Regions from separate parts of the Akkermansia sp. BCRC 18949 genome, predicted to be linked through region 1. Evidence: riboswitches for the same ligand, from Rfam matches in the RefSeq annotation. Region 1 holds a riboswitch; the other holds the start of a gene.
What was found. A riboswitch is a leader RNA that binds a small molecule or an ion and turns the genes downstream of it on or off. The one in region 1 is predicted to bind cobalamin.
Positions count from the first base shown of each region.

Region 2: linked by a shared signal. The riboswitch ahead of P8A25_RS08225 (autotransporter domain-containing protein) and the one ahead of P8A25_RS04880 (sirohydrochlorin cobaltochelatase) in region 1 are both predicted to bind cobalamin.

Region 1 is NZ_CP123619.1:1,182,412-1,187,769, forward strand. Features, by position in the region: gene P8A25_RS04870 (hypothetical protein) at 1-511, opposite strand, end outside; gene cobI (precorrin-2 C(20)-methyltransferase) at 508-1,215, opposite strand; gene P8A25_RS04880 (sirohydrochlorin cobaltochelatase) at 1,217-2,182, opposite strand; cobalamin riboswitch at 2,192-2,397, opposite strand; gene P8A25_RS04885 (TfoX/Sxy family protein) at 2,676-3,071, shown strand; gene P8A25_RS04890 (TlpA disulfide reductase family protein) at 3,093-4,106, opposite strand; gene P8A25_RS04895 (N-acetyltransferase) at 4,271-4,771, opposite strand; gene P8A25_RS04900 (hypothetical protein) at 4,965-5,358, shown strand, end outside.
Region 2 is NZ_CP123619.1:1,951,404-1,956,761, reverse strand. Features, by position in the region: gene P8A25_RS08225 (autotransporter domain-containing protein) at 1-1,745, opposite strand, end outside; cobalamin riboswitch at 1,849-1,987, opposite strand; gene P8A25_RS08220 (acyltransferase family protein) at 2,142-3,152, shown strand; gene P8A25_RS08215 (bifunctional adenosylcobinamide kinase/adenosylcobinamide-phosphate guanylyltransferase) at 3,160-3,747, opposite strand; gene cbiR (cobamide remodeling phosphodiesterase CbiR) at 3,722-4,537, opposite strand; gene cobS (adenosylcobinamide-GDP ribazoletransferase) at 4,534-5,274, opposite strand; gene cobT (nicotinate-nucleotide--dimethylbenzimidazole phosphoribosyltransferase) at 5,294-5,358, opposite strand, start outside.

The sequences.
Region 1 (5,358 bases):
CGTGGCTGCTCACCAGCATGCCGTTGGCGGCGGCATTGGAATAAAGCGCCGTGGGGATGGACAGGCTGATGATTTCCGGCAGGTGGGCCCAGCGGGCCAGTCCGCCGAACAGCTTGCCCAGGGCAAGATGCCAGCGGAAGATTTCAGCAATGCCGCCGATGAAGGCCGCCACGGCCACCAGGCCGATCAGGCTGCCAATCTGAGGAAGGCGCGCCAGAATTTTTCCCGCGCCTGTCTCCGGAACCTGGGTGTTCCGGGAATGATGGCTCTTTTTGGGCGGCGGGGCAGGGCTGGAAGCGGCGGCTTCCGTCTTTTCCCCTCCCGCCTGCGTTTCCCGGGTGGATTCCCCGGCAGGCTTCATGGCTGTGCGGGCTTTTCCCGATCCCCCGGCGCCCATGCCGGCGGGCATGTGGACCACCATGACTCCGGAGGCTGCCAGGGCCAGCGCCAGCCAGAGCCAGCGGAGGGGCCGGCGCCAGGGATAGGTGCGGGAGTGCCTGGTGCCGTTCATGCCTTCTTGACGAACATCAGGGAAAGGTATTCTTCCGGCCTTGCGTCAATGACGTGGATGTCGTCCGTAATAAACTCGTCGGGCATGCCGAGCCTTTCCCCGTAAATGACGCGGATGTCCTTTTCCCGCCGGATGCGCTCCATCAGGCGCGCGCGGCTGCGGTAGGTCTTCATGAGAACGGTGGTGGTTCCGGGCGGGAACTCCAGGGAATCCGCCATCTCCGGCTTGAAGGCGGGAATGACCCGGAGCCGTTCCCCGTTTTCCACCAGTATTTGGCGGCTGCGGGCCGCCAGGGTGCAGAAGGAGGTGACGCCCGGCACCACTTCCGCGTGCAGGCCGGGATTCCGGCTGAGCAGGAGGCTCAGAATATAGCCGAAGGTGCTGTAGGTCATGGCGTCTCCCAGCGTGGCAAAGGCGCAGTCCAGGCCGCGGGAAAGAACTCCCTCAATAATGGCCGTATTCTTTTCAATCTGCTCCTGCCTGGTTCTCGCGTCGCGGGACATGCTGAAAACCAGCTTGCGGAACTCTGCCTTCACGCCGCCCACGGAACGCACCACCGCTTCGGAAATGCTGAAATCGCTGTTGGGTCCGGTCACCGTAAACACCACGTCCACGGAGCGGAAGACGTTGACGGCCTTGAGCGTGAGGTATTCCGGATTTCCGGGGCCGATGCCTACCCCGTAGAACTTTCCAGGGCTGGCCATGTCAATGCGCTTGTTTGGGGATCATGAGGTCGTCCTCCGTGGTCCGGGCATGGCGGGAAAAAACGGCGCGGATGCCCGGGTTTTCCCCCAGCCCACGCAGGTGGGTCTTGACGGTGAAGCCCTCCTTCCTGAGCATGGAAGCCCAGGAATCCTCCTCATCCCCGCCCAGGTCGTTCTTGGCGTGGTCTCCGGCCACCAGCATGAAGGGGGCCAGCCAGACGGTCTTGGCGCCGGACTTTTTAAGCTGTTCCAGAATGGGGGCCACCCCCCGCGTTCCTTCCACGGTGGCGAAAAACGCCAGGCTGTCTCGGTCGTTCAGCTCGCGGGCGAAGTCGGAAAGCACCATGTCGCAGCGTCCTTCCTGCTGGCCGTGCCCCATGAGCAGGATGGCTTCATCCTTCTTCCGTTCCGCGGGGAAATGCTCCAGAAGGGCCGTGATGGCCTCGTTCCTGTCCCGTTCGCTTTCCAGCAGGGGGCGGCCGATGAACACGTGGTCAAAGCTGTCCGGATGGCGCGCCAGGAAACTGACGATCTGCCTCTCCATCCGGGAAAACTCCTCGCCGGGGGCGATGTGGAGGGACTGGACGCGCAATGTGCGTATGCCTTTGCGGGCCATCTGTTCCAGATTTTCCTCCACGGAGGGAACGGGGGTTCCGCGTCCGGCAAGCTTCTTGCGGATAATGCTTGAAGTGTAGCTCCACTTCAGGCGGTCCGGGGCATAATGGGCCAGCATGTCCTTCTCCAGCTCCTTGTAGGAGACGGTAGCGTCCTGGTGGCTGGTCCCGAAGGCCACGAGAAGAAGCCCTTCCTGCCGTGACGGCGCCGCCTGTTCCGCCGGGGCGGGGGACGCTTCCTCCCTGCATGGGGCGGCGGAAAGCACGGGCAGGGAAAACAGGGTGAGTCCTGCAAGAAAAACGGAGGAAAGGGGCAGGAATGCCCCCGGCACGTAAGAGGATGCTTCAATCATGCGTTGATGAGGTATGGTGAACCGAAGCAAGGATATTCGGACTCCGGGTCTCCAACCTCCCCCTCGCCTTCACCCTCCGGAATGGGAGGACTGGCTGACCGGAACGCTGGCGGAAAAGCGTTCCTTGAGGGTTTGTAACCCGATACCGCAGCGCGACTGTTTCCGGTTCTCACGGAATTCCCCGTTGCTTCGGCGTGTTTAATGGCGTTTTTAGCCGTCACTGTCAATGTTTATTAGAACGCCGCCGAATTTCCGGAGGCTGGGAAAAAATGTGCGTGGACGGGTAAAAACCGCCTTTTGGCCGTTCCTGCGCCTGCTCTTGGAAAAAATGCAGGGTTCCGGATGCGGAAGCGGTGGAAGACGGGGCATTCCGGGGTGCAGAAATCCCGGCGGAAAAGAGAGGGAGGAAGCGGCCCATTCCGTACCGTGCCGGGGCTTTCCAATCCGGTGGGCCGCAGGCCGGAGTTTGCTGCTTGCAGAAGGCGGGGCAGGTATGAGAACATGGAGCATGGCTTCTTCCCCGAATGTTGTAGAATATATCTGTTTCCAGCTCCGGCATGCCGGGGACATTTCCTTCAAAAAAATGTTTGGGGAATACGGCCTGTACTGTGACCGGAAATATTTCGGCCTGGTATGTGACAACCAATTATTTGTCAAAATCACGGAGCCGGGCCTGAAGCTGCTTCCGCAGCAGGAGCAGGGCAGTCCCTATCCCGGCGCCAGGCCGCATTTCCTGATGACGGAACTGGACGATGACCGGACTCTCTCCTCCTTTGTCCGGGCAACCTGTTCCGTTCTCTCCGCTCCGGATGTCTTATCCGGGAAGAAGAAAAAAGCTTCCGGAGAAAAAAGAAACAGGCGTCCGTTAACGCCTGTTTGTTCCGGATGAAATGCCGTTCGGCTGAAAGGCTTATTTATCTTCCGGAGCCTCTGGCACAGCCAGGGAAGAAAGGCTCTTTTTCAGATTGCCCGCAACGGTCTGCGTGGCTTCATTGTCGGACTCCGCGAATTTGTCCACGGCCTGCGTCAGGGATTTGAGGTCGGATTCGGAAACCTTTCTCCCTTTCGCCTTGCGCTGCTCCAGGGCGGAAATCTTCTTGTTGAGGTCGGCCAGCTTCGGCAGGTCCTTGTTCGCCTTCAGAGTCGCCAGCGGTTCGTCAAACTCCTTGACGGAGGGGACCGCCGTCTTGAGGCGCGTGATGGCCGTCACCGCTTCCAGCGGGTTGGACTGGATCTGGGCCTGCACCATGTCCTTGGCGTCTCCCAGCCATTCGTCAAAAGCGGCGCAGACGGCCTGGGCCTCCTCGTCATCTGTTTTCTTCCGCAGGGGCGTGATCTTGGACTCGATGTTGCTGCCGTTGGAAACGACTGTCTTGGCCAGGGACTTGTACTTGTCCAGCTCCACGCCTTCCAGGATGGGAAGGCCGCGTTCCACCTTCATCACCTCCTTTTTCACCAGGTCGTAAAGCTGGGTGGGATGCCCCTTGGCCACCACCTTTCCGTTGGCCCCGATCAGCACCGCATGCGGCAGGCCTCCCGGGCAGGAGGCCGCCGGAATATCCAGCCCCTGATAGACGGGGAAGGTAATCTTCTTTTCCTCCAGGAACTGCTTCACCCTGGGGGTCAGCCCCTGGCGGTGGCTGCCAACCACGGTGAAACCCTTGGACTGGAATTTGTCCTGTAATTCCTGCAAATGCGGCATGCTGGCGATGCAGGGAGGGCAGTTGATGCCCCAGTATTCAAAAAACACCACCTTCCCCTTCAGGTCGGAAGCCTTGATTCTCGGCCCGTGGAGGTGGCTGCCTTCGTCAAAGGATGGGTAGGTGACTTTGGCGCCGTTCCCGTTGTCCGCCGCGTGGAGGAAAGCCGGGGCCGTCATGGCGGCAATGGAGCCGGACAGAATGAGGGCAGTAAAGGTTTTCATAGGATGGATGATGCAGAATCCCGCATTGAGTGTCAAGAAGGAAGCTCGCGCCCCGCGCTGCCTTCTCCGGTTGTTTCCTCGGCTGTCCCGCCTGTTCTGTTTCGACGGGCTGTGCACTTCCGGTCCGGGGACGCCCGGCGGCCCGTTCCCGTGGGAAAAACGCTTCAGGCAATATCCAGCCCCATGATGTAATCCGTCATGTAATAGCCGTGGCCTATGTGGAAATCCCCGCGTTCCAGTTCCCGCATGCCCATGCGCTGGTAAAACTCCACCGCGCGGGTGTTGTAGCGGTTGACGTTCAGGCGCATCAGGCACGGTTCCGGATGAATGCTCCTGATGTAGCTGACGGCCTGGCGGAACAGGTAGCTGCCGATGTGCAGGCCCTGGAAACCGGGCAGAACATAAATTTTCTGCAAGTGGAAGACGCCGGGGCCTTCCGGCTGGACGGACAGGTAGCCGCAGTCCTCCCCCTGATGGGAGGCGATGAAATACACGTGCCCTTCCTCCATCTGCTTCTCCAGATTGGCGGGGGAATACATCCAGTCCATCATGAAATCCATCTGCTCCTGGGAAAGGAGGTCCCGGTAAGTGGCCGGAAAAGCCTGGAGGGCCAGTTCATGAATCAGCATGATGTCGTCCTTGGCGGCTTGGCGGAGTGTTGGCATGGCGGGAATATTACACGGAAAAGCCCCGGATGAAAAGGGCCTCTTCCACGTTCCCGGCGGAATTTTCCGTCCATGGCCCACTTTCCCCTCCCTATTCCGCCGGGGACGCCGTATGCTGGATGACACAGGCTTTTTTGACGGAAACCGGGGGGAAATCCTGTCTGTATTGTGAACCCTGCATGCATGCCAAATCATGAGAGAACCCATTCCCATACAACAATGGCTCCCCGCGGGGCCGCTGAGGGACATGGGTGAAAAATATGTGAGCGGCCTTCCGGACGTGGCGCAGAACCCCATCGGCCCGGAATCCCTCATGCACCAGTCCGACCACTCCTGGACGGAATACCTGGTGGCCTACTCTCTGCTGTATCCGTGGGTGGTGATCGCGCTGGGCCTCCTGGGCGGGCTGGCCCTGGGGGCCTACTACCTTTTTTGCCGCCGCCGGGAATACGACCACCGCATTTTCTGCTCCAAATGCGGCACCATGATGTACCCGTGCGGCCTGCACTGCCCCAAGTGCGGCACGCCCAATCCCAAACCCCGCGCCCTGAACTGGATTGGTTATTCCAGGCTGCGCACCGTGATTC
Region 2 (5,358 bases), 770 kb from region 1:
AGGGCCGTTCCCGCCGCATTCTGCACCAGGGTCCCGTTGAGCAGCGTCATGCCTTCCGCAATGGTGAGCGTGCCGCTGCCGGAGATGGAGCCCTGGTTGTTGACGACGGCCCCGTCACGGAGTATCTGGGAGTTCCCGGTCAAGGTGACGGCAGAGCCGTGGCCCACGTTGAACCGGTTGAGCAGCCCGGCGGCTTTTTCCGTGGAAATGGTCCAGTTTGCCTTGTTTTCCGCACTGCCCACGTTGAGCGTGACGGAGGAATGGTGGGTGGCCGTATCGGACTTGCTGGTGTTGACGGTTGTCCGCACCGTATAGTCAAACAGTCCCGGAGCGGCTTCCGTTCCGGACAGCAGCGTAATGGTATCCACGGAGCCTTCCGCTCCGGAGCCGCCCAGTTCCCAGATGCCGCTGATGGAAGCTCCGGCGTGGACGGTGACGTTGTCCGCCGTGTTTTCCGTGGAGAAGCCGGAACCCGTATTGGACCCGCTGTACAGGGCATACCCCGTTGCTTCGTTCCCCGTCGCCGTTGCTTCAATGACGCCGGTGGAACCGATGGTCGTCGTGATGCCGGCTCCTCCCATCAGGGCCGCCGCCGTGCTGCCGGCAGTTGCCGCGCTGACGGTTCCGTTGATAGTGCCGGTGGTCAGGGAGAATTCCGCCAGCAGCCCGTAGGCTTCCGCAGCTCCCGTGGAGGAGGCGGAGATGAAACCGCTGACGTTTCCCACGGACAAGGAGCCCGTGGAACGTGCCCCGGCGGCCGTTCCGGCCATGGCTTCCGCCCGGATGGCGCCGCCCACATTGCCGATGGTAATATTGGAATGGGTCTGGTAACCCCCTTCTTCTCCGGCGAAGAGGCCGTAGGCGTCCATGCCGTTGGTCGTGGCGGTAACGCTTCCCGTTGCTCCCATGTCGCCCAGCGTGATGTTTTCCCTGGCTTCAATGCCGATGGCGGAAAAGTCCTCGCTTTCATCATTGGAACCGGAGGCTGCGGTGATTTGACCGTCCAGCCGGGTAATGTTCACCTGCCCGTAGTTGGACTGGATGCCTCTGGCTCCGTAGCCGCCGGCCGTCGCCGCGGAAATGCTGCCGGTGGAGGAAAAGGTGCCGATGTTGACGTCCTTGTAGCGCGGGCCCTGGTAGTCCATGGTGTTTCCGTAGGCATACAGTCCCCTCGCATAGTTTCCTGTTCCCAGGTCCACGGAGATTTTGCCGGCCATCGTTCCAATGTCCAGGCGCCCCTGATAGGCGTAAATGCCGTTGGAGGAGAAATTGGCCGTGATGGAGATGAGGGCGTCTTCCGTGATCGTTCCGATGGAGAGTATTTTCCCGTAGCTCCGGATGCCGGTGGCATTCGTTCTGGCTGCGGAGATGTTGAATGTTCCTGCCAGGGTGCCGATGTCCACATTGACTCCGGAGGAGGTGTCAATGCCGAAGGCGTTGTTTGCCGTGGAGGAGACGTTGAATACGGCATCCCCGGCAATCGCGCCAATGCTGAGGGTGCCTGATTTTCCCCAGATTCCGCGCACGTTGCTGGAGCCTGTCACGTTGAATGTGGCGGAGACCGTTCCCAGGGCCGCATCTGAGGCGGTTCTGGCTACAGTGGCGTCATAAGCGCCGGCCAGGTCTTCCCTGGCAGTATCCTGGGCATGGACCGTTCCCAGCATGCCGAGGCAGGCCAGGGTCATAGCCACAGCCTGCATCCGGTGCCTGGCGTGGCACGGTGTTTTTTCAGGAGTGTTGAACATTCCGGACTTCAAGGAGGCCGGACCATCATAGTCTGCTCCGTTCAAGCGGAGCGTGTTGGATGAATGCATGTGTATGGTCTGAATGCCGGAATACTCGCCGGCGGTTCATAAAATACTTCGGGGCTGGCGATCTGGCTCATTGCAGGTTTTTAAGCCGTGCAATATACAGTGGCGGTACCGCTCCGGATTCACACCGGATTCCCCATCTATTTCCTGCCCGTACCACGGGCTTCCCGGAAGCGCCTCCGGTTGGTGAGGGAGGCATGGCATGCCTAACATATCCTCCGGACCCTGTCAATTGGAACTTTTTCTTGCGTTTGGCTCCCTGTTTCGTATTGCCATGAAGGACGGCCATGCTATCATGGCGCCCCGGATGTTCGTTATTGTATTTGGCATATGTATGAAGCGTTAACGAACTCTCCTTCACATGCGCCGGGCATCGTCCGGGGAAGGAAACTGACGGAGAAGTGCCGTGACCCGTGGGTAGATATTATCCGTGTGCTGGCCATGTTGCTTATCATGATCCAGCATACTCCCGCTTCTCATGGCTTCACTGTGTATGCAACACGTGCGGGCGTATTTTTCTTTTTCATGGCGGCGGGTTACTTCCTGGCCCGGAAGTATGGGGGCAGCCTGGCCCCGGTGCCCTGGCTTAACTGGAGAAAAGCGTTTCTGATTCTGTGTGCCTATTTGTTTTGGATTTTCGTTTCCATGGCCTTGTTCGGGTTTCCCGCGGACATTGTAAAATGGATGACCGGTCTGGGAATAGGGCGCCCTCCTTTGGGAACTGTTTTATGGTTTTTGCGGGATTTAATGGTGTTTGTGCTGGTTTCAGGAGCGTTATTCCGGATGCCGCGGGCCTGTCTGCTCATTCTGTCCATGGCCTCCCTGGTGCTTTTCAGTACGAGCAATTCCCTTTACTTGTCCTTCGAATACATGGACAAGGTTTTCTGCGTTATCCATCCCAGGGGTTTTGGAGCATTTGCCCTTGGCATGTTTTTGTGCCGTTATTCCCTTGAAGAGTTGAAGAATGCAGTCGGTAAAGCGTGGCTGTACGTGCTGATGGTGTTTCCCGTTATTTTTATATGGGAAATGTACAGCACCGTTCAGGAGTCTGCGTTATCCTTGTGCATGGGCGTGCTGTGGCTGGCATCCTGCGCCTTCTTGATGATGCGGTATTTTCCGGGAATCTCCTCTTTCTGCGCCCGTTTGGCTCCCTCCGTCTTTTTTGTATATGCCGCGCATGCCCTGGTTTATGAGGGCATGCTCAGGCTCGGTTTTCCAAGGGGAAGCTTCTGGATATGGGGAATGGCCGTACCCCTTGTTTTTCTGGCTCTGAGCGGACTGTACTTTTTACTGGCGCGGATGTGTCCGGCAGTGTTGAAGTATATTGCGCTGAAGAATTGACCGTCTGCTATTTTTTTACGGTTACGGGAAGCCCCGCAACCATGAAGTAAACTTCGTCCGCGCTTTTGGCTAGAAGCTGGTTGGCGATGCCAAGCCCGTCGCAGTAGTGGCGCGTTTCCGCGTCCGCCTGGCTGATGCCCATGCCGGTTTCAGAGGAGACCAGAACCCAGGGCACGGGGGATTGGGGGATAAGTTCCTTCAAGGCCTCTATTTCCTCAATCAGCGCTTCCTGGAATGGTTCGTAGTCCGTAGGGTCCTTCTGGGCGTACAGGGTATTGGAGGTGAGCAGGGTTACGCATTCCAGAATGACGCCGTCCACCTGATCCAGCAGGCCGGATTCCCGGACGGCGGCGGCCACATGGCGGGGGCATTCCAGCGTAAGCCAGCTTGCCGGGCGCCGTTCCCGGTGCTTGCGCACGCGGTATTCCATGGATCCGGCTCCGGGCCACACCTCCGCCGTGGCGACGTACAGGATTTTTTCCCCGAATCCGGCGGCTATCTGTTCGGCGTATTGGCTTTTGCCGCTTCTGATGCCGCCCAGGACGAGCGTCATGCGTGCAGGATTGGCGTCAGTGTTTGGAGATGTAGCGTTCATGGGATTCCAGCATGGCCTGGTGGGAGTTCAGAAAGTCGTCCAGGCTGAAGACTTCCAGAGTGATGAGGGGGGAGAAACGGATGTCCCACATGGGGTGGAGGATGGCGTCCAGCGTGGCGGCGGCCATGTGGTGCAGGGATTTGTGGTCCCGTTTTTCCAGCCCGTGCAGGTGGCACATGCGTATGTCCGGCAGCCAGAGCGGCAGCAGTTCTTCCGGCCGCAGGCCTTCCTTCCAGACATGGCCTATGTCAAAGCAGCGGGAATGGGGCGTGGCGGAGACCAGCTTGTCCAGGTAGTCGGTCGGGTGGCGTTCCAGGTTTTCCAGGGCCAGGCATTCCGGAGCGGGCAGATGGGGCGTGATTTGCTCCAGGCTGCGGAGGATGCGTTCCGTTTCACGCTCCGTAAGATGGGGGCGCATGTCCGGGCCGGGAATGTGGTCCGTAACCACGTGCATGACCCACGTGTGGGGCTCCAGTTCCCGGGTCAGGTCAATGGCGCGGATGATGTTTTCCGTGTAGCGGCGCCCTGATTCCTCCGTGGCGAAGCCGCCGTCCGTGGGCAGGTGGACGTTCCACTTGACCCCGGCGTCCGCGGCGATTCCGGCCAGCTCCCGGATTTCCGCCGGGGTAATGAGTCCCTCCCCGTGGTCTCCGGCTTCCAGCAGGAGCAGGGCGATGTCATCCGCGTAATGGACGCATTCCCTGATGGCGGGGACGTAGTAGTCCGGGATGATGAAGGAGGTGCAGCTGATGTTGAGGCCCGGGACGCGGCATTTGTGCGGAGTTTTCATAAGGTGCAGAAGGTGAGCAGGACGAGCCATTCCGTGCATTCCACGGTGCAACCGAACACGTCCCCGGTGACGCCTCCCAGGCGGCGGCGGGCATACAGGAGCAGGGCCGTGGAACCGGCCAGGGCCGTGAGCAGGGCGTACAGCCCGTGCCACCCTGCCAGCGCGCAGGCAGCCAAGGTGACGGCGGCGGCTATCAGGGCGTGGACGGGGCGCGTCCCCTGCTTGAAGGCTTCCCCCATGCCGCCGGGGCGCGCGCCCGGAAAGCGCATGGCGATGAAGATCTGGCTGCGCGCCAGCAGCCCGGCCAGCGCGCACGCCGTGAGCAGCAGCTCCCATGAACCGAAGGCCGCCAATGCTGCCAGCGCGGCGCCCTTGAAGGCCAGGTTGAAGAACAGGGCCGTGCCGCCGAAGGTACCCAGGCGGGAGTCTTTCATGATTTCCAGCCTGCGTTCCCTCGGCACTTCCACGGGCAGTCCGTCCCCGCAGTCCGCCACTCCGTCCAGATGCAGGCCGCCCGTGATGGCTACCCAGCAGGCGCAGCCGATGACGCCGCAGACCAGCGGGGGGAAGAGCAGGGTAGCCGCCCAGGTCAGGCCGCCTGCCAGCCCCCCCACGACAAGGCCGACCAGCGGGAGCCATGCGGAGATGCCGTTCAGGTCGTTTTGCAGCGGCCACGGGCCTACGGGCAGCCGGGTCAGGAAGCCGAAGGCGGAGCGGATGGTGGTAATGACGGCCATGGCGCAGGGAAAGGAGGAGTTAGCGCGGAACGGTGATGTCCAGTTCCGGCAGGGTTTTCATTTCAGACAGCACGCGCGTGGCGG